DNA from 3 places in the Saccharopolyspora sp. NPDC049426 genome. Region 3 is predicted to be linked to each of the others. Evidence: riboswitches for the same ligand, from Rfam matches in the RefSeq annotation. Region 3 holds a riboswitch; each other region holds the start of a gene.
The links. A riboswitch is a leader RNA that binds a small molecule or an ion and turns the genes downstream of it on or off. The one in region 3 is predicted to bind thiamine pyrophosphate.
Positions count from the first base shown of each region.

Region 1 (6,569 bases), on a different contig from region 3:
AGCGAGGTCTGGCTGGACTCCCCCAACCCCGGGCCCAGCTCCGTGCTGCTCTCCCACCTGCACCCGAACGTCAAGTTCACCGACACCTTCTGGCGCTTGTGCTGGGAGGCGCCCGACGACGAGCCGTGGTCGGTCGCGGCCTTCGTGCAGCACGCGATCCACAACCCCGGGCTGGCGCCGCGCTGGGTCTCCGGCATCGACCTCGCCTCGCAGATGGACCTGTTCCACGTGATCGGCGGCGGCTTCATCAACGGCATCTGGCCGCGCCACATCGGCCTGCTCGCGGCCACCGCGGCCGCCGCGCACCGCTCCGGCGGCCGGGCGGTGATGACCGGGCAGGGCCTGTCGCCGATCGCCGAGGGCGCCGAGCCGCTGCTGCGCAGCCTCGCCGAGCAGTTCGAGGTCGTCGACGTCCGCGACGAGCCGTCGGCATCGCTGCTGATCGAACCGTCGGTCACCGGTGACGACATGTTCTTCGGCGTCGAACCCGGGCTCTTCCGCACCGACGACGACGATCTCCGCGACGTCGTGGTGTGCATGCAGTCGGATCTGCTCGACGAGTCGGTGCCCGCGCTGGCCGGGTTCCTGCTGGACACGCTGCGCGAGTGGCGGGTCGAGCCGGAGCAGGTGGCCTTCGTGGAGGGCATCCCGCGCGCTGACCGCGAGGTGTTCTCGCTGGTCGAGCACGATCTGCCGGGCGCCCGGTTCCACGCGTTCGACGAGATCATGCGCGACGGACTGCCCGCCAAGCCCGGCCAGCGGTGGCTGTCGACGCGGTTCCACCTGCACCTGATGGCCGCAGCCGCGGGCGCGAGCGGGGTCGCGGTGTCGATCAACTCGGGGTACTACACCAACAAGCACCGGTCGTTGATCGACCGCGGTTCCGGCTGGGAGCTGAGCGAGGGCCTGCAGATTCCGTCGAGCCCCAGCGCCGGTGGCTTCAGCTCCGCCGCGCTGCGCGAGTTGCAGCAGCGCAAGGCGGCGCTGGCGAAGGCGATTTACGGCTGAGGGACCCGGTCCTGCTCGATTCGCACGGTGTCGGCGAGCGCGTTGGTCTCCTCCGGGGTGCGCGACTCGGGGATCTCGCACTCCGGGACCTCGGGCTCGACCGCCGACTGCGGCCAGATCTGGGGCGCCTCGATGCCGGGAAGCAGCTGCGCGGACTCGGGGGTCTCGCGACCGTCCCCGCGACGGTCAGCGATGTAGAACGGCGCGGCGGCCAGGATCGGGATCGACATCCCGAGAAAAACGATCAGAAGTGAAGACATTGCCCCAGAACTCCATCCACGCCCGCGGAAGATTCCGCCACTCACAAACGCCCTGCTAGGACAGGGGGCTCGCCCAGCATGTCGTTGTGCGAGCCACTTCGTTAACACCACAAGATTGTGTCACGCATCACATGATGAATCACGCTGTGGTGCAGCCCGAAACGGATGACGGCCCGCCACTACCGGCGAGCCGTCATCGGTGTTCTCGAAACGCGAAACCCTTGTCACGCAAGGAATTTCGCGGTGGGCCAGGTTTCCTTGACCCACGCGCCGTTCCAGAACACCCACTCGTACTCGGTCGCCCGGGTGAACGCGGCGAACATCTGCTCGCGCGTCGCGTCGTCCGAGCGCGCCGCGACCTTGTCGACCAGCTCCCGGGCGGCCAGCACGGCCTCGGCGAACTCGTCGTCTGCGTAGGTGGTGATCCACGCCTTGTAGGGGTGACCCTCGATGTCGCCGGTGGCGTCGAGGATCTTGCTGCCGACGTACTGGTACACCCAGAAGCACGGCAGGATCGCGGCCAGCAGCACCGGGTACGACTCGGTCAGCGCGCAGGAGCGCAGGTAGGACGTGTAAGCCAGGCACGACGGCGAGGTGTCCACACCGGAGATCTCCTCGTCGGTCAGGCCGAACTCGGCGACGTAACCGGCGTGCAGCCGCCGCTCCTCCACCAGCGCGCCCTGCGCGGCCCCGGCGAGGAACGCCGCGTCGGCGGCGTCATCGGCCCTGGTCGCCGCGGCTGACAGCGCCTGCGCGAAGCCGACCAGGTATCGCGCGTCCTGAACGATGTAGAAGGCGAAGACGTCCCGTTCCAGGCTGCCGTCCGCCAGCGCCTTGTTGAACGGGTGGTCCACGATCGCCTGCTGCAATCCGGCGGTGCGCTCCCACGCCTGGGCGCAGAACCCTCCGGCGGGCGGAGCGGGCAACGTGCTCATGAGAACCCCTCACAGAAGTCGGAATCGCGAATTCGGTGGCGCAGCGGCGGGCGGTTCTGGTCCGAACCGTTCATGATCGAAGCTCGGACTGTTCGGACCAGAACTGCCCTCTGCCGCTCACCACCAGTGGTGGAAGTGGTGCACCGGACCGTGGCCGCGGCCGACGTCCAGGCGCTCCGAGGCGCGCAGGGCCTCGGTGAGGTACTGCTTGGCCTCGCGGACGGCCGACAGCCAGTCCGCGCGCTGCGGGCGCAGCGCCGCGATCGCCGCCGAGAGCGTGCACCCGGTGCCGTGATCGTTGGTGGTGGCCACCCGCTCGCTGCTGAGGAACTCCGCCAGCCCGTCGCCGTAGAGCAGGTCGACGCTCGACTCGCCGCTGAGGTGCCCGCCCTTGAGCAGCACCTGCTTGGCGCCGAGCGCGGCCAGCCGCTCGGCCTGCGCGGGCATCTCATCGGGACCGCCGATCTCGGCTTCGCCGAGCAGGTCGGCCGCCTCCGGCAGGTTCGGCGTGATCAGGTCCACCCTCGGCAGCAGCTCATCGCGCAGCGCACCGACGGCCTCCGGCGCGAGGAGCCGGTCACCGCTCTTGGCGACCATGACCGGATCGAGCACGACGAACCGAGGCGAGTAGCGCTCCAGCACGGCCGTGACCGCGCGGATGACCTCGGCGTTGGCGAGCATGCCGATCTTGACGGCGTCCACCCGGACGTCGTCGAGCAGCGTCACCAGCTGGTCGGTGATGAAGTCCGGCGGGACCTCCTGCACCCGGCTCACCCCGGTGGTGGTCTGCGCGACCAGCGCGGTGATCACCGACATGCCGTAGGCGCCGTTGGCCGAGAACGCCTTGAGATCTGCCTGGATACCGGCGCCACCGCTGGGGTCGGTCCCGGCGATGGTCAGCACATTGGGAGCCATGACGTCCCTCCGCTAGTACGAGCTAGGTCAGGTTCAACGGGTCTGTTCTCAGCCCTGGCAGGGCACCCCGCGTCACTGCCACCAACCTAACAACCCAGGGCAAGCCCCCGGTCCGCGCGGTTCACTCGATCAACCCGATCACCTGGCCGACGTGGAGCACTTCGCCCCGCTTCACCTGGTGCCACAGGGTTCCCGTTGCCAGCGCCGACACCCGGATCGCGGCGCCGTCGGCCTCCGCGGGACGCAGCTCGGCCAGCGGCTGCCCCGCTCGGACCCCGCTCCCGTCGGAGGCCAGCCAGCGCACCAGCCGCCAGCGGGCCGGGCCCGTGCGCTCACCCGGCAGGTGAAGATCGGTCATCCCAACCCCCGGCTTCCAAGAACCGCAAGAATGCGACGAATGCCGCAGCGGATGAGCCCAGCGGAGGGAAAAGCCACCCCGATGGAGCAGTGCGACCGCGATCGATTTCACACCGTGAAAGCCCCCACCGGAAGGCAAGGTCATCCTCCGCAGCCGACTAAAGTGGAGGGCGATGGAAACCACGACCGATGCCCCAGGCTTCGCCCGCTCGCGCCGGCAGCGTTCTGAACAGGACCCCGCGCAGATCTGGGCGCCGCTAGCGGACCTGACCGAGGCCGCCGTCGCGGCCGCCGGATCGGGGACGGTGGCGATCACCCGCGGTTTTGACCGCAACAGCCGTCAGCGCGCCAAGGCACTGCGCGATCTGCTGGCCCGGCGCGACGTGCCCGCGATCGAGGTCACGCCCGCCCCGGGCAGCGACCGGTTGCTGGCCGACGTGGCGGTCAGCGCCGTGGTCAACCTGATCGGCGCCGGTTCGTGGCAGCCCTACCGGCTCGCCGCGCAGCTGCGCGCACCGGTGCTGACCCCCAAGCCCGGCACCGAGCCGGGTGACGAGGTCAGCCGGGATGTCATCGCCCTGGCCGGCGAGGAGTCCGGCAAGCGCGACGTCGCGCTCTCGCACGTCGCGGTGCGCGGCGACAAGCCCGCCGAAGGCCGGCTGACCGTCTCCTTCGACGACACCGAGCAGGTCATCGACGGCGGCTGGCTGACCGCCACCGTGACCGGCGACCAGCTCAGCGTGCAGTTCGGCGGCCAGGAGCAGGACGAGCGGTCGATCAGCACCGGCAAGATCCGGATCGAGGCGTCCGACGCGCCGCACCGCCTGGTGCGCGACGAGCTCCCGATCGCCGACTTCGAAGGCGCGGTCGTGCTCTCCGCCGAGCCCGCCGGGCTGAAGGTACGCCCGGTCTGACGGTTTCTTGGGCCGGACGAGTGTCGTCGGCTAACAGCGTTCGCTCAGGGGCGATTCCCGGTTGTGGGGGTCGCCCCTGAGCTGCGTTCGGGCCCGCGAACCCGGCCGTGACCGCGCACACTTTCCCGTTGTTTCGGCGAAACGCCGTCACGCCCCTCGGATCGGTGCGTCCCTCCACCAGGAGCGCGCGCTGCGCGGCTTCACCGCACCAAGCGGATCGGCACAGGGAGGCTGGGACTGTGGGGTCCAACCAGGAGTGGCACGTCAGTTGCCGCGACGTCGCCGGACGGCGACGAGACATGTCGGTGTTCGTCAACCACGGCCGGGTCGTCATCGTCGCGCCGCCTGGGGAGACGGCGGTGCTCTCACCGCTGGAGGTCGGCCGCTTGCGCGCGGCCCTGCGCGACGCGGTGGTCACCGCCGCCGACGTCGACTAGGACCCTGGGGGTCGGCGCGGCGGGAGAGAGGCTCCCCCCTTCCCCGCCGCGCCGTCTAACTTTCGCCAGCGCGCCTGGCGAGGGCCTTCAGGAGGGGAGCCGTTGGGCTCTCGCGCGATCGCGGAACCGGGATACTCGACACGGAGGACTTGGCCGGGAGGATTACTCACGGCACAATCTACTCTCGAGTAGGTTTCACGGACGAGGGGTGACCGAGTGAGCGTTCTGCGGCGACTGCCCAGCTTTCTGACCAACCACGCCGCACCGGCACTGCACACCTTGTTCGTGCTGGTCAAACAAGGCGTCGTGCGGCCCATGAGGCCGGACAAGCTGGTGCGCATCGCGCTCGCCTACCGGCGGTGGGGCATCACCCTGCCGCTCGGCTTCGCCGTCGGCGCCGCCCGCCATCCCGATCGCCCCGCCGTGATCGACGAGCGCGGCGCGCTCAGCTACGCCGAACTCGCCAACCGCACCACGCGCCTGGCCGCCGCGCTGCGCGACCGCGTGCCCGGCAAGACCCGCATCGGCGTGCTGACCCGCAACCACCACGGACCCGTCGAGGTCATCGTCGCCGCGGCCAAGCTCGGCGTCGACGTGGTGCTGCTCAACGTCGGGCTCAGCACCCGCCAGCTCGCGGACGTGCTCGCCGAGCAGGACGTCAGCGTGCTCGTCCTCGACGAGGAGTTCACCGGGCACCTGCAGGACCTGCCCGGCGACCTCGACGTCGTCCTCGGCTGGGCCGACGGCCCCACCGAGCACAACACCCTCGACCACCTCATCGCCACCGGCACCGGCAAGCAGGTGCCCCGGCCCAAGCGGCACTCGCGGTTGATCGTGCTCACCTCGGGCACCACCGGCACGCCCAAGGGCGCCCGCCGCCCCGACCCGCCGAGCCTGAACCCGGCCGGCGCGGTGTTCTCCCGCATCCCGCTGCGAGCGGGCGAACGCGTGCTGATCAGCGCTCCCCTGTTCCACACCTGGGGGATCGCCGGATTCCAGCTCTCCGCCGTCCTCGGCGCCACCTTGGTGCTGCGCCGCAAGTTCGACGCGATCGACACGCTGCGCACCATCCAGCGGCACCGCGTCGGCGGCATGTTCGGCGTTCCGGTCATGCTCCAGCGGATGCTCGACCTGCCCGCCGAGGAGCGCGAGCGCTTCGACACCTCGTCGCTGCGCGTCGTGGCCGCCAGCGGCTCCGCGCTGCCCGGCGACCTGGCCACCACGTTCCAGCGCGCCTTCGGCCCGGTCCTCTACAACCTCTACGGGTCCACCGAGGTCTCCTGGGTGAGCATCGCCACGCCCGCCGATCTGCGCGCCGCACCGTCCTCGGCCGGGCGGCCGCCGCGCGGCACCACAGTGCGCATCCTCGACGACAACGGCGAACCCGTCCGCCGCGGTGAGACCGGCCGCATCTTCGCCGGCAACGACATGCTGTTCGACGGCTACACCAACGGCAAGAGCCGCGAACGCCACGAAGGGCTCATGTCCACCGGCGACCTGGGACGGTTCGACCACTCCGGGCGGTTGTTCATCGCGGGCCGCGAGGACGACATGATCATCTCCGGTGGCGAGAACATCTACCCCAAGGAAGCCGAGGACGCCATCGCCGGCATCGCGGAGGTCTCCGAAGCCGCCGTCATCGGCGTCGACGACGCCGACTTCGGCCAGCGCCTGGCCGCGTTCGTCGTCCCGCGCGAGAAGGGCTCCATGGACGCCGACCAGGTGCGCGACCACGTCCGCAGC
Region 1 covers NZ_JBFAPZ010000017.1:136,286-142,854, forward strand. Annotated here, with positions in the region: gene AB0J78_RS29465 (polysaccharide pyruvyl transferase family protein) at 1-1,008, shown strand, start outside; gene AB0J78_RS29470 (hypothetical protein) at 999-1,268, opposite strand; gene tenA (thiaminase II) at 1,493-2,203, opposite strand; gene thiD (bifunctional hydroxymethylpyrimidine kinase/phosphomethylpyrimidine kinase) at 2,321-3,118, opposite strand; TPP riboswitch at 3,106-3,198, opposite strand; gene AB0J78_RS29485 (biotin/lipoyl-containing protein) at 3,240-3,476, opposite strand; gene AB0J78_RS29490 (hypothetical protein) at 3,649-4,389, shown strand; gene AB0J78_RS29495 (hypothetical protein) at 4,629-4,826, shown strand; gene AB0J78_RS29500 (AMP-binding protein) at 5,043-6,569, shown strand, end outside.
Region 1: linked by a shared signal. The riboswitch ahead of thiD (bifunctional hydroxymethylpyrimidine kinase/phosphomethylpyrimidine kinase) and the one ahead of AB0J78_RS26845 (cytosine permease) in region 3 are both predicted to bind thiamine pyrophosphate.

Region 2 (6,569 bases), on a different contig from region 3:
AGGAGGCCGAACTGCTCGGCTCCGACGTCGGCCTGCCGATGCTGCTGCTGTCCCGGCACTCGTTCGACACCGAGGGCCGCCCGGTCGAATGGGTCCGCTCCATCTACCGCGGTGACCGGTACAAGTTCGTCGCGCGACTCAACCCTCCGGCCTGATTCCATAACTGTGCGCAATCGCGTTTTCGCGCAGTGACACCGCTTTTCGTTACACGTCGTGGGAGTCCTCACGAAAGCCGCCGAGGCGGAGAAATCCGGCCCGGCACGCGCGTTGGTGATGCAGATGTGCGACTCCAATTGCGTGTGTGAGGGAAATGGCGAGGGGCGGAGCGGATTCGGCTGAAGATCAGCCGGAGAAGCAGAGCGAGAAGAAGACGCAGGTGTCACCGGCGCAGGTCGGTGGCGCGGCGCTGGCGTCGGTGACGGCGGCGTTCCTGGGCTCGCGGCTCGGGGTCGCGGGAACCGTCGTGGGCGCGGGCCTGACCAGCGTGATCATCACGATCGGCGGCGCGCTCTACCAGCGGTCGATCGAGAAGACCAGGGAGAAGGCGGTGGTCGCCGCCGCGCGCGCCTCGGTGCTGCGGCAGCGCCGAACCCAGTCCGCCCAGGTCACGGGCACCGAGGAAGCGACCCGGAAGATCCAGGTCACGGGCTTGCAGTGGCCGGGTGGCGAAGCCGTCGAGGAGTCCTCCGCCGAGAGCTCCGGCACCCGGGCCGTGCTCTCCCCGCCGGTGCCGCGCCGCAGGTGGGGACGCTGGACCCTGGTCGGCGCGACCTGCGCGGCGGTGTTCGCGGTGAGCATGCTGCTGGTGACCGGCTTCGAGGGACTCACCGGCCGCCCGCTGTCGGGCGGTGACGGCACGACGCTCGGGAAGGTGTTCCAGCCTGCGCCGCGAGCTCCGGTCAAGACCGCGCCCGTCGCGCCCACGACCAGCGAACCGGCGCCGACCAGCGAGACGCCGTCGCCGGAACCATCCGCTCCGCCGACCAGCTCGCAGCCACCCGCCCCGAGCGGGCCGCCGACGCAGCAGCCGAGCGAAACCGGTTCGCCCACAACGCAATCCTCGACCACCGAACCGACCTCCGAGTCGATCGCTCCAGGACTGCCGCTCCGATAACTGCGAAAAACGGTGAAATGATCCTGATTCCGGTGCTGATCAAGGAACAATCGGAGTTGTTTTCCGCACATTGCGCTAAAAGCTGGATGTGATTCCCCTGAGAAAATCTGATACTGGACCGGCGACGGGGCCTTGAGAGATCAGGTCATTACAAGGGAGACACGAGATGAAACGTAGACTCGCGGCTCGCATCGCCGGGACCGTTCTGGTCACCGCGGGCACGGTCGCCGCGCTGACCATGCCGGCCACCGCCACCGCACCCACCGCCGTCCCGGTGGCGGGCACGCTGCTCCAGGCGATGCAGCGCGACCTCGGCCTCACCGAGCAGCAGGCCCTCGGTCGGCTTCAGCTCGAATCCGCCGCTCAGCGCACCGAGAGCACCCTGCGCGGCGCGTTGGCCGACTCCTTCGGCGGTGCCTACTTCGACTCCGCCACCGGCAAGCTCGTCGTCGGCGTGACCGGCGCGGCCCGCTCCGAGCAGGTCCGCGCCGCCGGTGCCGAGGTCCGCCAGGTCGCCTTCAGCACGAAGCAGCTCAACGGGGTCGTCGACGGTCTCAACGCGGGCAAGGCCCAGGCGCCGAAGAGCGTCACCGGCTGGTACGCGAGCAACAAGCAGAACGCCGTCGTCGTCACCGCCAAGCCGGGTGCCGCGGCCGAGGCCGCGCAGTTCGCGCAGGACGCGGGCGTGCCCGCCGAGGCCGTGAAGGTCGTCGAGTCGCAGGAGCAGCCCCGGACGCTGATGGACGTGGTGGGCGGCAACGCTTACTACATCGGCAGCGGCGCTCGCTGCTCCGTCGGTTTCGCCGTGGAGGGCGGGTTCGTCTCCGCCGGCCACTGCGGCGGCACCGGCGACACCACCACCGAGCCCAGCGGCACCTTCGAGGGCTCGTCCTTCCCCGGTGATGACCACTCCTTCATCTCCGTCGGCACCGACGACAGCCCGCAGGCCGCGGTGAACGATTACAACGGCGGCACGGTTGCCGTGGCCGGTTCCACGGAGGCCTCGGAGGGCGCGTCGATCTGCCGCTCCGGTTCCACCACCGGCTGGCACTGCGGCACGCTGGAGGCCAAGAACCAGTCCGTTCAGTACGAGCAGGGCACCGTCGAGGGCCTGACCCGCACCGACGTCTGCGCCGAGCCGGGCGACTCCGGTGGCTCGTTCATCTCGGGCGACCAGGCCCAGGGCATGACCTCGGGTGGCTCGGGCGACTGCACCAGCGGTGGCACGACCTACTTCCAGCCGGTCAACGAGGCCCTCTCGGCCTACGGCGTCTCCCTGCTGACCCAGTGATCTGTGACAGCGGCTCCCGCTGACACCACTTCACGCACGACGACCCCCGGGATTCCCGGGGGTCGTTCGTCGTCAGGTCAGGCGAGCCGTGCCCGGAGGTCGCGGGCGGCGGCTTCGGGGTCGTCGGCGGCGGTGATCGCGCGGACCACCACGATGCGCTCGGCACCCGCCTCGATGGCCTCGTCGAGGTTCTCCGGGCCGATGCCGCCGATGGCGAACCACGGACGGCCGTGCCCCCGGTGCTCGGCGGTGTGCCGGACCAGGTCGATGCCCGCGGCGGGACGGCCGGGCTTGGTCGGGGTCGTCCACACCGGTCCGGTGCAGAAGTAGTCCACGCCCGGCTCGGTCGCCGCCGAGTCGGCCTGGGCGATGTCGTGCGTGGAGCGGCCGATTACCACCTGGTCGCCGACCACGCGGCGGGCGATGTCCACCGGCAGGTCGTCCTGGCCCAGGTGCAGGACATCGGCCTCCGCCGCCATCGCGACGTCCGCGCGGTCGTTGACCGCCAGCAGGGCGCCGTGCCGCACGCAGGCCTCGGCCAGCACCTCCAGCGCGGCGAGCTCGTGGCGGGCCTCCAGCGGAGCGCCGCCCGGGCCCTTGTCGCGCAGCTGGATGATGTCGACACCTCCGGCGAGCGCGGCGTCGGCGAACTCCGCGAGGTCACCTCGCTCGCTGCGAGCGTCGGTGCACAGGTACAACTTCGCCTCGGCGAGGCGCGCGCGAATCCCGAAGCCGTCCAATCCAGGCATGTCCCCCACCCTAGCCGTTGCGAAAATGCGGCGTAGCCGCTGTTTCAGGTGAGGGACTCAGCTCGCACCGCAACGGGCAGCGCCTCCCGCGCCGCTGAGCGGGGTGATCCCCCTCAAGAGATCCCGTACCAGGCGCTGACGTTGCGATCTGCGGGCGGGTACTGTGGATGGCGGTGAGCACGGGAGCCCGGCGGACCGGGCTGAGAGGGAGCGCAGGGCTCCGACCGTCGAACCTGATCCGGGTCATGCCGGCGCAGGGAGCGTGGAGTTGTCTGAGAAACGAACCGATCATGTCGTCGTGGTGGGCGGCGGAGTCGTCGGCCTGTCGGTGGCTTGGCGCGCTGCCGCGGCCGGCAACCGGGTGAGCCTGGTCGATCCGGCCCCCGCCTCGGGTGCCTCGTACGTCGCGGGCGGGATGCTCGCACCTCTCGCCGAGGCCTGGCCCGGCGAGGAAGAACTCCTCGAACTGGGCTCGACGTCGCTGAACCGCTGGCCGGACTTCGCCGACGAGCTCAGCCGCGCGGCCGGTCTGCCGTCCGGGCTGCGCACCGAGGGAACGCTGATGTTCGGCGTCGACGGCGCCGACCGCGAAGAGCTCGACAACGTCGCCGGATACCTGGCCGGACTGGGCCGCAGCGTCACTCGGCTGACGGGCCGCGAACTGCGCAGGCGAGAGCCCTCGTTGGGTCCCGCGGTACGCGGTGGTCTGGAAGTGCCCGGTGATCTCGCGGTGGACAACCGGCTCGCGCTGACCGCGCTGCGGGCGGCGGCGGAAGCCGCGGGCGTGGAGTTCATCGCCGAACGCGCCGAGGCGGTCCGGCAGGGCGCGGTCGAGCTCGCCGAGTCCACTGTGGAGTGCGATGTCGCGGTGATCTCCGCAGGTGCGCACTCGGGTTCGCTGCACCCGGCGCTCGCCGACCGGATCCGCCCGGTCAAGGGCGAGATCCTGCGGCTGCGGCGACGCGCCACCGCGCTGCCACCGCCGACCCGCACCGTGCGCGGCCCGGTGCGCGGCAGGCCCTGCTACCTGGTGCCGCGCGACGACGGGGGAGTGGTGCTCGGCGCCACCCAGCACGAGGTCGGCTTCGACACCGAGGTCACCGTCGGGGGCGTCCGCGACCTGCTCGCCAACGCCGAGACCGTGATGCCGGGCATCGCCGAGTACGCGCTGGTCGAGGCCACCGCCGGGCTGCGCCCGAGCACCACCGACAACCTGCCGGTGATCGGCTGGCTGGAGCCGGGAGTGCTCGCCGCCACCGGGCACCACCGAGGCGGGTTCCTGCTCACGCCGGTCACCGTCGACGCCGTGCTGGCGCTGCTGCGCGGCGAAGAACCGGAACCGCTGATCAAGGCCACCGATCCGAGCCGTTTGGGAGGACAGCAGTGAACGTCGTGATCAACGGCGACGCGCGGGAGGTCGCCGCGGGCGCCACCCTCGCGTCAGTGCTGGACGACTTCGGCGTGCCGGAACGAGGCGTGGCCGTGGCGCTGGACGGCGCGGTGGTGCCGCGCGCGTCGTGGCCCGCCACGGCGCTGCACGCCGACGCCACCATCGAAGTCCTCACCGCAGTGCAAGGAGGGTGACCGTGGACGACCCATTGCTGATCGCCGGCCGCGAGTTCGGTTCGCGCCTGATCACCGGGACCGGCGGGGCGAACAACCTCGCCGTGCTGGAGCGCGCGCTGATCGCCTCCGGAACCGAGCTGACGACCGTCGCGATGCGCCGCGCCGACGCAGGTGGCGGCACCGGTGTCCTCGACCTGCTGCGCAAGCTCGGCATCGAGGCGCTGCCCAACACCGCGGGCTGCCGCACCGCGGCCGAAGCGGTGCTCACCGCGCAGCTCGCCCGCGAAGCCCTGGGGACCAACTGGGTCAAGCTGGAGGTGGTGGCCGACGAGGACACCCTCCTGCCCGACCCGATCGAGCTCATGGACGCGGCGGAGCAGCTGGTGGACCAGGGTTTCGTCGTCCTGGCCTACACCAACGACGACCCGGTCCTGGCGCTGAAGCTGGAGGAGGTCGGTTGCGCGGCGGTCATGCCGCTGGGCTCGCCGATCGGCACCGGACTGGGCATCCGCAACCCGCACAACATCGAGATGATCGTCTCCCGCGCCACCGTCCCGATCGTCCTCGACGCGGGCATCGGCACGGCCTCCGACGCGGCCCTGGCGATGGAGCTCGGCTGCTCGGCGGTCCTCCTGGCCACCGCCGTCACCCGCGCCCAGGACCCCGAGCGCATGGCCACGGCGATGCGCAGCGCCGTCGAAGCGGGCCGCCTGGCCTCGCAAGCGGGAAGAATCGCCCAACGCTTCTGGGCCCAAGCCTCAAGCCCCGGCACCCCGATGGGCTGACACCCCTACACCCACCCCGACAGCACTCCCGAGCCCGGGCGCAGCCTTCGAACTTCGCGCGAAATTCGAACGGGCCCCCGCGCCCGGGCGTGTCTTCCCAGGTCAAAGCCCGAAGTTTCGGGCCGTATTCGAATTTCGCGCGAAATTCGAGTCGGAACGTCGGCGTTCGAATTTCGCGCGAAATTCGAAAAACCCGGCCTCAGCGGATGTGGAGGCGTTCGGGGCGGACGAAGCTGATCGTGTAGCTCTTCCAGGGGTTGTCGTAGCCGAAGGTCCGGTCGATGGCCTGGCGGGCGTGGAGGGCGTTCTCGACCAGCGAGCTCGCCAGGAGCTCCGAGGCCGGGGCGCCGCCCGCCGGGATGTCGGGGATCTTCGCCGTGGCCTTGCCGCCCAGCAGGTCGTCGACCGCGCGCAGCGCCGGGACCGCGACCTTGCGCTCCTCGGCGGGGCGGAAGGCCAGCGTGGCGACGTCCTGGCGGAGCGCGTCGAGCGCGATCGCCGCGGCGCGGGTGGCGTGGTTGTCGTCGGTCTCCTCGCCGGTGCCGTCCAGCAGCGCGGGCATGCCCAGCAGGTCCTGGGTGCGGCGCAGCGCCAGCACGTTCGCCGCCTGCAGCGCCGTCGGGAGATCGGCGCCCTGGCCGGAGGCCCGGACGCTGCGCAGCAGCTCCGAGACGGACCAGACGGTGGAGCGGACCGCGCCGCGCACGTCCGGGACGATGCTGCTCGGCAGCACCAGGTAGCTCACGTAGCCGACGATCAGCGCGATCGCCGCGCCCACGGCCGTGTTGGCGGCGAAGCTGATCCCGACGTTGACCAGCGGGCGGTCCAGCGCCATCGCCTGATCCACCACGGTGATCACGATCAGGCAGCCCAGCACCACCTGGTACTCGGCGCGCAGCCTCGGCATGTTCAGCAGCATCCCGCCGATGACCAGCGGGACCAGCAGGTAGGCGCCCGGCAGCAGGGTGATCAGGATGGCCAGGGCGGTCACGCCCAGCACCGCGCCACCTGTGCGTTCCAGCGCGCCGGTCATGCTGTCGCGGGCCGCGGGAGCCAGCACCACG
Region 2 covers NZ_JBFAPZ010000013.1:61,508-68,076, reverse strand. Annotated here, with positions in the region: gene AB0J78_RS25950 (GntR family transcriptional regulator) at 1-155, shown strand, start outside; gene AB0J78_RS25945 (hypothetical protein) at 377-1,114, shown strand; gene AB0J78_RS25940 (S1 family peptidase) at 1,281-2,405, shown strand; gene thiE (thiamine phosphate synthase) at 2,483-3,154, opposite strand; TPP riboswitch at 3,324-3,431, shown strand; gene thiO (glycine oxidase ThiO) at 3,423-4,541, shown strand; gene thiS (sulfur carrier protein ThiS) at 4,538-4,738, shown strand; gene AB0J78_RS25920 (thiazole synthase) at 4,741-5,505, shown strand; gene AB0J78_RS25915 (FUSC family protein) at 5,705-6,569, opposite strand, start outside.
Region 2: linked by a shared signal. The riboswitch ahead of thiO (glycine oxidase ThiO) and the one ahead of AB0J78_RS26845 (cytosine permease) in region 3 are both predicted to bind thiamine pyrophosphate.

Region 3 (6,569 bases):
GTGCACAACTTCTCGTTGCTGCACGACGACGTGATGGACGGCGACGTCACGCGCCGACATCGACCGACGGCGTGGACGGTGTTCGGCAACGCCACCGCGATCCTGGCCGGGGACGCGTTGCTCACCCTGGCGGCCGATGTGCTCGCCTCGTCGCAGCACCCGGAGGCGGCGAGCGCGGTGCGGATGCTCAGCAGCGCGACGCTCGCTCTCATCGACGGGCAGAACTCGGACCTGGAGTTCGAGACGCGCGCCGACGTGGACGTCGCCGCGTGCCAGCGGATGGCCCGTGACAAGACGGGTGCCCTGCTGGGGTGCGCGTGCGCGCTCGGCGCGCTGCACGGCGGCGGCTCACCGGAGCAGATCACCAGGATGCGCAGCTTCGGCGAGAAGCTGGGACTGGCGTTCCAGCACATCGACGATCTGCTGGGGATCTGGGGCGATCCGGCGATGACCGGCAAACCGGTGTTCTCCGATCTGCGCACCCGCAAGAAGACGTTGCCGGTGGTCTCCGCGCTGACCTCGGGCTCCAGCGCGGGCCAGCGGCTGGCGTCCCTCTACTACCGGGAGCAGCCGCTGGTCAGCGGCGAGCTCGCCCAGGCCGCCGAGCTCGTCACGCTCGCCGGCGGGCGGGCGTGGAGCCAGGCCCAGGCCGATGAACTGCTCGCCGCGGCGTTGACTGATCTCCGCAGAGCGGAGCCGGAGGAGGACGCGGCGGAAGCGCTCACCGCACTGGCCCACCTGGTGACGCGCCGGGACCACTGAATCCCGGCGCCCGGAAACGACGGCTCCAGCCACCACCGCCGCCCCTCCTGGCTGGAGCCGTCCCCGGTCACCGGGTGGTTCGCCTCGACGCGAACCACCCGGTCCAAGAGCTGTTCAGGAATGCGGCGGAGCCGCTGTTTCATGTGCGGGACTCAACCAGCACCGCCGCAGGTTCTGCTACCCGCACCGCTACGCGAAGCAATTCCTCAACAGCTTTCAGGAGGCCTTCCGGCGGCTGCGGGCGAGCAGGCCGATGATGCCCGCGGCCACCGCGGAGATGACGAACGAGGTCAGGGCCGCGCTCATCCAGGTCGGAACGGTGAAGCCGATGGCCTCGCGGGCGCCGGTCCACAACTCGGTCCACCAGCCCAGTTCGCCGGGGTTGATCAGCTGGAAGGTCGCGAAGCCCAGCAGCCAGGCGATCAGCATCCCCCAGCGGGAGGGGGCCTGCGCCGAGACGTCCCACTCGCGGTTGCGGGCGTTGTAGAAGTAGTCCACCGCCAGCACGCCGAACATCGGCACGAACACCGATCCGATCAGCAGCAGGAAGTTGGAGAACTGCTCGATGTCCATCGTCAGCGCGGCCAGTGTGCTGACCACACCGACGATCAGGCTCAGCAGCCGCCGATCCGTGCTGGGACGCAGGTTCTGGATGGACACCGCGGTCGAATAGGTGTCGGCGAAGGACTGGTCGACCTCGCGCAGCACCAGCACCGCGAAGAACAGGACGCCCAGCGGCGCCGCCAGCAGCGGGTCGAACGCCTTGTCCCCGTCGAACCCGACCAGCGCCAGACCGAGCAGACCGAGCAGGTAGCAGGCGATCTGGGTGACCGAGTAGCCGACGGTCGCCGCGGTGAACGCGCCGCTCGCCGACCGCGAGTGCCGCGAGTAGTCCGAGGCGACCGGCAGCCAGGACACCGCGACGGCCAGCGCCGCGTCGGCGCCCGGCCAGAACCCCTCCCAGGACCCGTCGTTCATCGGCGGCAACGGCTGGCGCAGGAGCTGCACGAAGAAGTAGACCATCGCGATGAGCACCGCGATGCTCACGTAGCGGCGCAGCAACCGCAGCGCGCCCAGGGGGCGCAAGGTCAGCGCGGTGGTGAGGGCCCCGGCGATGAGCACGTACAGCCACTGCGGTCCGCCACCGAACAGCGCCTCGGTTCCCTGGGCGATCACCAGCAGTTCGAAGGTCCCCCAGCCGACCAGCTGGAGGATGTTGAGCACGGTCGGCACGTAGGACAGCCGGGTGCCGAACAGGCCGCGCAGCAGCATCATCGCCGGTGCGCCCGTGCGGGCACCGGGGATGGCCGCGATGCCGACCATCAGGCTGCCCAGCACGGTCCCGACGACGGTGGCCGTCACCGCAGCCGCGAAGGACAGCTGCGGCACCCCGGCGGGCGCGAGCACCGCGAGCGCACCGCTGAAGCCGAGCAGGCTCACGCCGAGGTTGCCCCAGAAGGCTCCTTGGTCGAGCACGCCCAGCGTTCTGGGGGCCGGTTCGTCCAGGGTGTTCGGAACTTCGGACCGTTCGACGTCAAGCGCCATCGACAGCTCCCTACGCCGGCATTATCCGGACAGGTTCTGCGGTCGGTGGCGCGCTGCGTGCCACCCTCTCAGCCCGATCCGCCCGAGCTCCCGCGTGGATAAGTCGGGCAGACCATACCTGATCGAGTGAAGGGGGTCGGTCAGCGCCTCCTGTTGCCGAAAAGCCCGCGGGTGACCTCGCGACCGACGGCGCTGGCGGCGGAGCGGAAGAACGAGCGCACGGCGGGGTTCTCCATCGCCTTCTGGAACATCCCCGCTTCCTCGCGCGCACCCTTCTGCTGCGGGACCTGCCCTTCCGGAGCGGCCGGCTCGGCGACCTTCTGGGCGAGCTTCTCGTAGGCGGACTCGCGATCGATCGTCTCGGAGTACTTGGCGTGCAGGTCGGAGGACTGGGCGGAGGTGCGGACCGCGTCCTCGCCGATGGTGCCCATCAGCGAGCGCGGTGGGCGCAGCCGCGTCCAGGCCACCGGTGTCGGAGCTCCGGTCTCCGACAGCACGGTCACGATCGCCTCCCCGATGCCGAGGCTGGTCAGCGCCTCGTCGAGCCGGTAGTGCTCGGTGGTCGGGTAGGTCTTGACGGTCTTGGACAGCGCCTTCTGGTCCTCGGGGGTGAAGGCGCGGATCGCGTGCTGGACGCGGGCGCCCAGCTGCGAGAGCACCGGGTTGGGCAGGTCGGTGGGCAGCTGGGTGCAGAAGAAGACGCCGACTCCCTTGGAGCGGATGAGCTTCACGGTCTGCTCGATGCGGTCGAGGAACGCCTTGGAGGCGTCGTTGAAAAGCAGGTGCGCTTCGTCGAAGAAGAACACCAGCTTCGGCCGGTCCAGGTCACCGGCTTCGGGCATCTCCTCGAAGAGCTCGGCCAGCAACCACATCAGGAACGTGGAGAACAGCACCGGGTTGGTCTGCACGTCGTCGAGCTCGAGCAGGTTGACCACGCCCTTGCCCTCGGACTGCCGGAGCAGGTCGGCCACTTCCAGCTCGGGTTCGCCGAAGAACTCGTCCCCGCCCTGGGCCTCCAGGTTCGACAGGGCCCGCAGGATCACCCCCGCGCTGGCGGCCGAGACACCACCGATGCCCTTGAGGTCTTGCTTGCCCTCGTCGCTGGTCAGGTACTGGATGACCGACCGCAGGTCCTTGGTGTCCAGCAGCGCGAGTCCGCGCTGATCGGCCCAGTGGAAGATCAGCCCGAGGGTGGATTCCTGGGTGGCGTTGAGCCCGAGCACCTTGGCCAGCAGCACCGGCCCGAAGCTGGTGATCGACGCCCGGATCGGCACCCCGCGGCCGCCGGTGCCCAGCGAGAGGAACTGCACCGGGTAGGACGCGGCTTCCCAGTCGTCGCCGACGTCCTGGGCACGCGCGGTGAGCTTCTCGCCGCCCTCGCCGGGCTGGGCGAGCCCGGACAGGTCGCCCTTGATGTCGGCGAGCACGACGGGCACCCCGGCGTCGGAGAGCTGTTCGGCGAGCAGCTGCAGCGTTTTGGTCTTTCCGGTGCCGGTCGCTCCTGCGACCAGGCCGTGCCGGTTGAGCGTGGCCAGCGGGATGCGCACCTGGGCCGCGGCGTCCGCCTCGTTGTCGATGACCACCGCCCCGAGGTCGACGGCGGCTCCGCCGGAGCTGTATCCGGCCGCGATCTGCTGGGCGGCGTCGTTGTCGGTCACCGCAGTCTCCTCCCGTCGGCACGTTCCCCTCGGAAGGTAGGTCGATCCGGCCGCCGAGCTGGGGAGCACCACTCGGTCGAGGGACATGCGGGCGCGTCCGCACTAGCACCCCGAACGAGCCACCAAAAGGCTCGTTGACCACCGGAAAGATCTCCTTCGACGGCATGGGATGCGTCGCTCGTTGGAGTTAGAGTCTGGTCGGACCACATGGCTGTGAGCGAGCGTGCGTGAGGAGTGCGTCGTGACCGGATTGGACCGCCTGCGGGCGCGCGTCAGAACCGAGGATTCCCTGGTCGTGGCGTTCTCCGGCGGCGTGGACTCGGCGCTGCTGGCCGTGGTGGCGCACCAGGAGCTGGGAGCGCGGATGCTCGCGGTCACCGCCGTGTCCCCGAGCCTGGCCGCCGAGGAGCGCAAGCGGGCCAAGCGCTTCGCCCGCGAGAACGGCCTCGCCCACGTCGAGGTCTGCACCGACGAGGCCGACCGGCCCGAGTACGCCGCCAACGACGGGAACCGCTGCTACCACTGCAAGTCCGCGCTGTTCGACGCGGTGGAGCCGCTGGCGGCGACGATGGGCGCGAGCATCGCGCTGGGCACCAATGTGGACGATCTGGGAGATCACCGGCCGGGTCAGCGCGCGGCGGCGCAGCGCGGCGCGATCGCGCCGATGGTCGACGCCGGGCTCACCAAGGCCGACGTCCGCGAGGCCAGCGCCGAGCTGGGTCTGTCCACTGCGGACAAACCGGCGGCAGCGTGCCTGGCCTCCCGCGTCGCCTACGGCGATCCGGTCACCCCGGAGGTGCTGGCCCGCATCGAGCGGGCGGAGGAAGCCGTGCACGCCCTGGGGTTCCCGGTGTGCCGGGTCCGCGCGCACGGTCAGGGCACGGTGGCGCGCCTGGAGGTGCCCGCCGAGGACATCGACCGCGCGGCAGCGCACCACTCCGAGCTCGACGCCGCGGGCCGGGAGGCGGGCTTCGAGTTCTGCGCGCTGGACATGGCCGGTTTCTCCAGCGGCCGGATGAACGTGCTGCTTCCGCTGCTGCCCACCCGGACGGCGTCATGACCGGCTTCAGCGATCTCGGCTACGCCAGGGTCGACACCGACCGGGAATCCCGCCAGGGGCTTCCGGAGGTGGTCTACGGGCCCGGCAAGCGGCCGGAGGAGATCACCGGCATCGTGACCGAGCTGCTGGCCCGCAGCACCGGCCCGGTCCTGGTCACCAGGGTGGAGCCCGAGGTCGCGGCGGCGGTGCGGGTGCCCGGCGGCGACTACGACGAGACAGCGCGGCTGCTGGTGTGGCGACCGGCGGAACAGCGGGACTTCCGGTTGTGCGTGGCCACGGCGGGCACATCGGACTGGCCGGTCGCGGCGGAGGCGGACGCGGTCGCCTCCGCGATCGGCCTGCGCACCCACGTGGTCCGCGACATCGGTGTGGCCGGCATCCACCGGCTGCTCGCCGCGAGCGAGGACCTCAAGCAGGCCGACGCGGTGGTCGTGGTGGCGGGCATGGAGGGCGCCCTGGCCAGCGCCGTCGGCGGTCTGGTGTCGTGCCCGGTGATCGCGGTGCCGACCTCGACCGGGTACGGCGCCGCGCTGGAGGGCGTGACGGCGCTGCTGGCGATGCTCACCTCGTGCGCGGCCGGGTTGACGGTGGTCAACATCGACTCGGGGTTCTCCGCCGCGATGGCCGCGCACCGGCTGGCCGCGGTGGCCCGGCGATGATCCTCTGGCTCAACCCCGCGACCGGGCTCTCCGGCGACATGCTGCTGGGCGCGCTGCTCGGACTCGGCGCCCCGCTGGAGGAGGTGCGGGCGGCGATCGAGTCCACCGGCCTGCGGGGGTGGTCCCTGGACACCGAGCAGGTCCAGGTGGACGGGATCGCGGCGACCAAGGCGGTCGTTTCCGCCGACGACGACGTGCCCGAGCGGCACGCGGCGGACCTGATCGAGCTCGCCTCCCGCGCGCGGCCGGAACCCGTGGCGCGGATGGCGGTTTTCGCCCTCGAAGCGATCGCGCGGGTGGAGGGCCGGCTGCACGACCGCGATCCGGCGGAGGTGCACCTGCACGAGGTCGGCGGGCTGGACACCATCGTGGACACCGTCGGGGTGGCGGCGGCGTTGCACGAACTGTCGGTCACCGCAGTGCATTCCGCTCCGATCGCGCTGGGCTCGGGCACGGTCCGCTGCGCGCACGGAGTGCTCCCCGCACCCACTCCGGCGACGTTGCGCCTGCTGGAAGGCGCGGCGGTGGTCGGCGCGGACCTCGCCGGGGAAACGGTCACCCCGACGGGCGCGGCCCTGGTCTCGGCCATGGGCACCCGCTTCACCCCTCCCCCAGCGATGACGCTCGGCGCCACCGCCTACGGGGCCGGGACCAAGCGCTTCCCGCAACGCCCGAACGTCCTGTCGGCTTCGCTGGGGTCCTCCCCCTCGGAGGCGCAGACGATGGTCGTGGTGGAGTGCAACGTCGACGACGTCACCGGCGAATCCCTGGGCCACGTGGTCGAACGGCTGCTCGACGCCGGGGCCGCCGACGCGTGGACGAGCCCGGTGACGATGAAGAAGTCCCGCCCGGCCCACGTGCTGCACGTGCTGTGCGCCCCCGGTG
Region 3 covers NZ_JBFAPZ010000014.1:60,259-66,827, forward strand. Annotated here, with positions in the region: gene AB0J78_RS26840 (family 2 encapsulin nanocompartment cargo protein polyprenyl transferase) at 1-762, shown strand, start outside; gene AB0J78_RS26845 (cytosine permease) at 979-2,307, opposite strand; TPP riboswitch at 2,298-2,411, opposite strand; gene AB0J78_RS26850 (helicase HerA-like domain-containing protein) at 2,448-3,965, opposite strand; gene larE (ATP-dependent sacrificial sulfur transferase LarE) at 4,207-5,025, shown strand; gene larB (nickel pincer cofactor biosynthesis protein LarB) at 5,022-5,684, shown strand; gene larC (nickel pincer cofactor biosynthesis protein LarC) at 5,681-6,569, shown strand, end outside.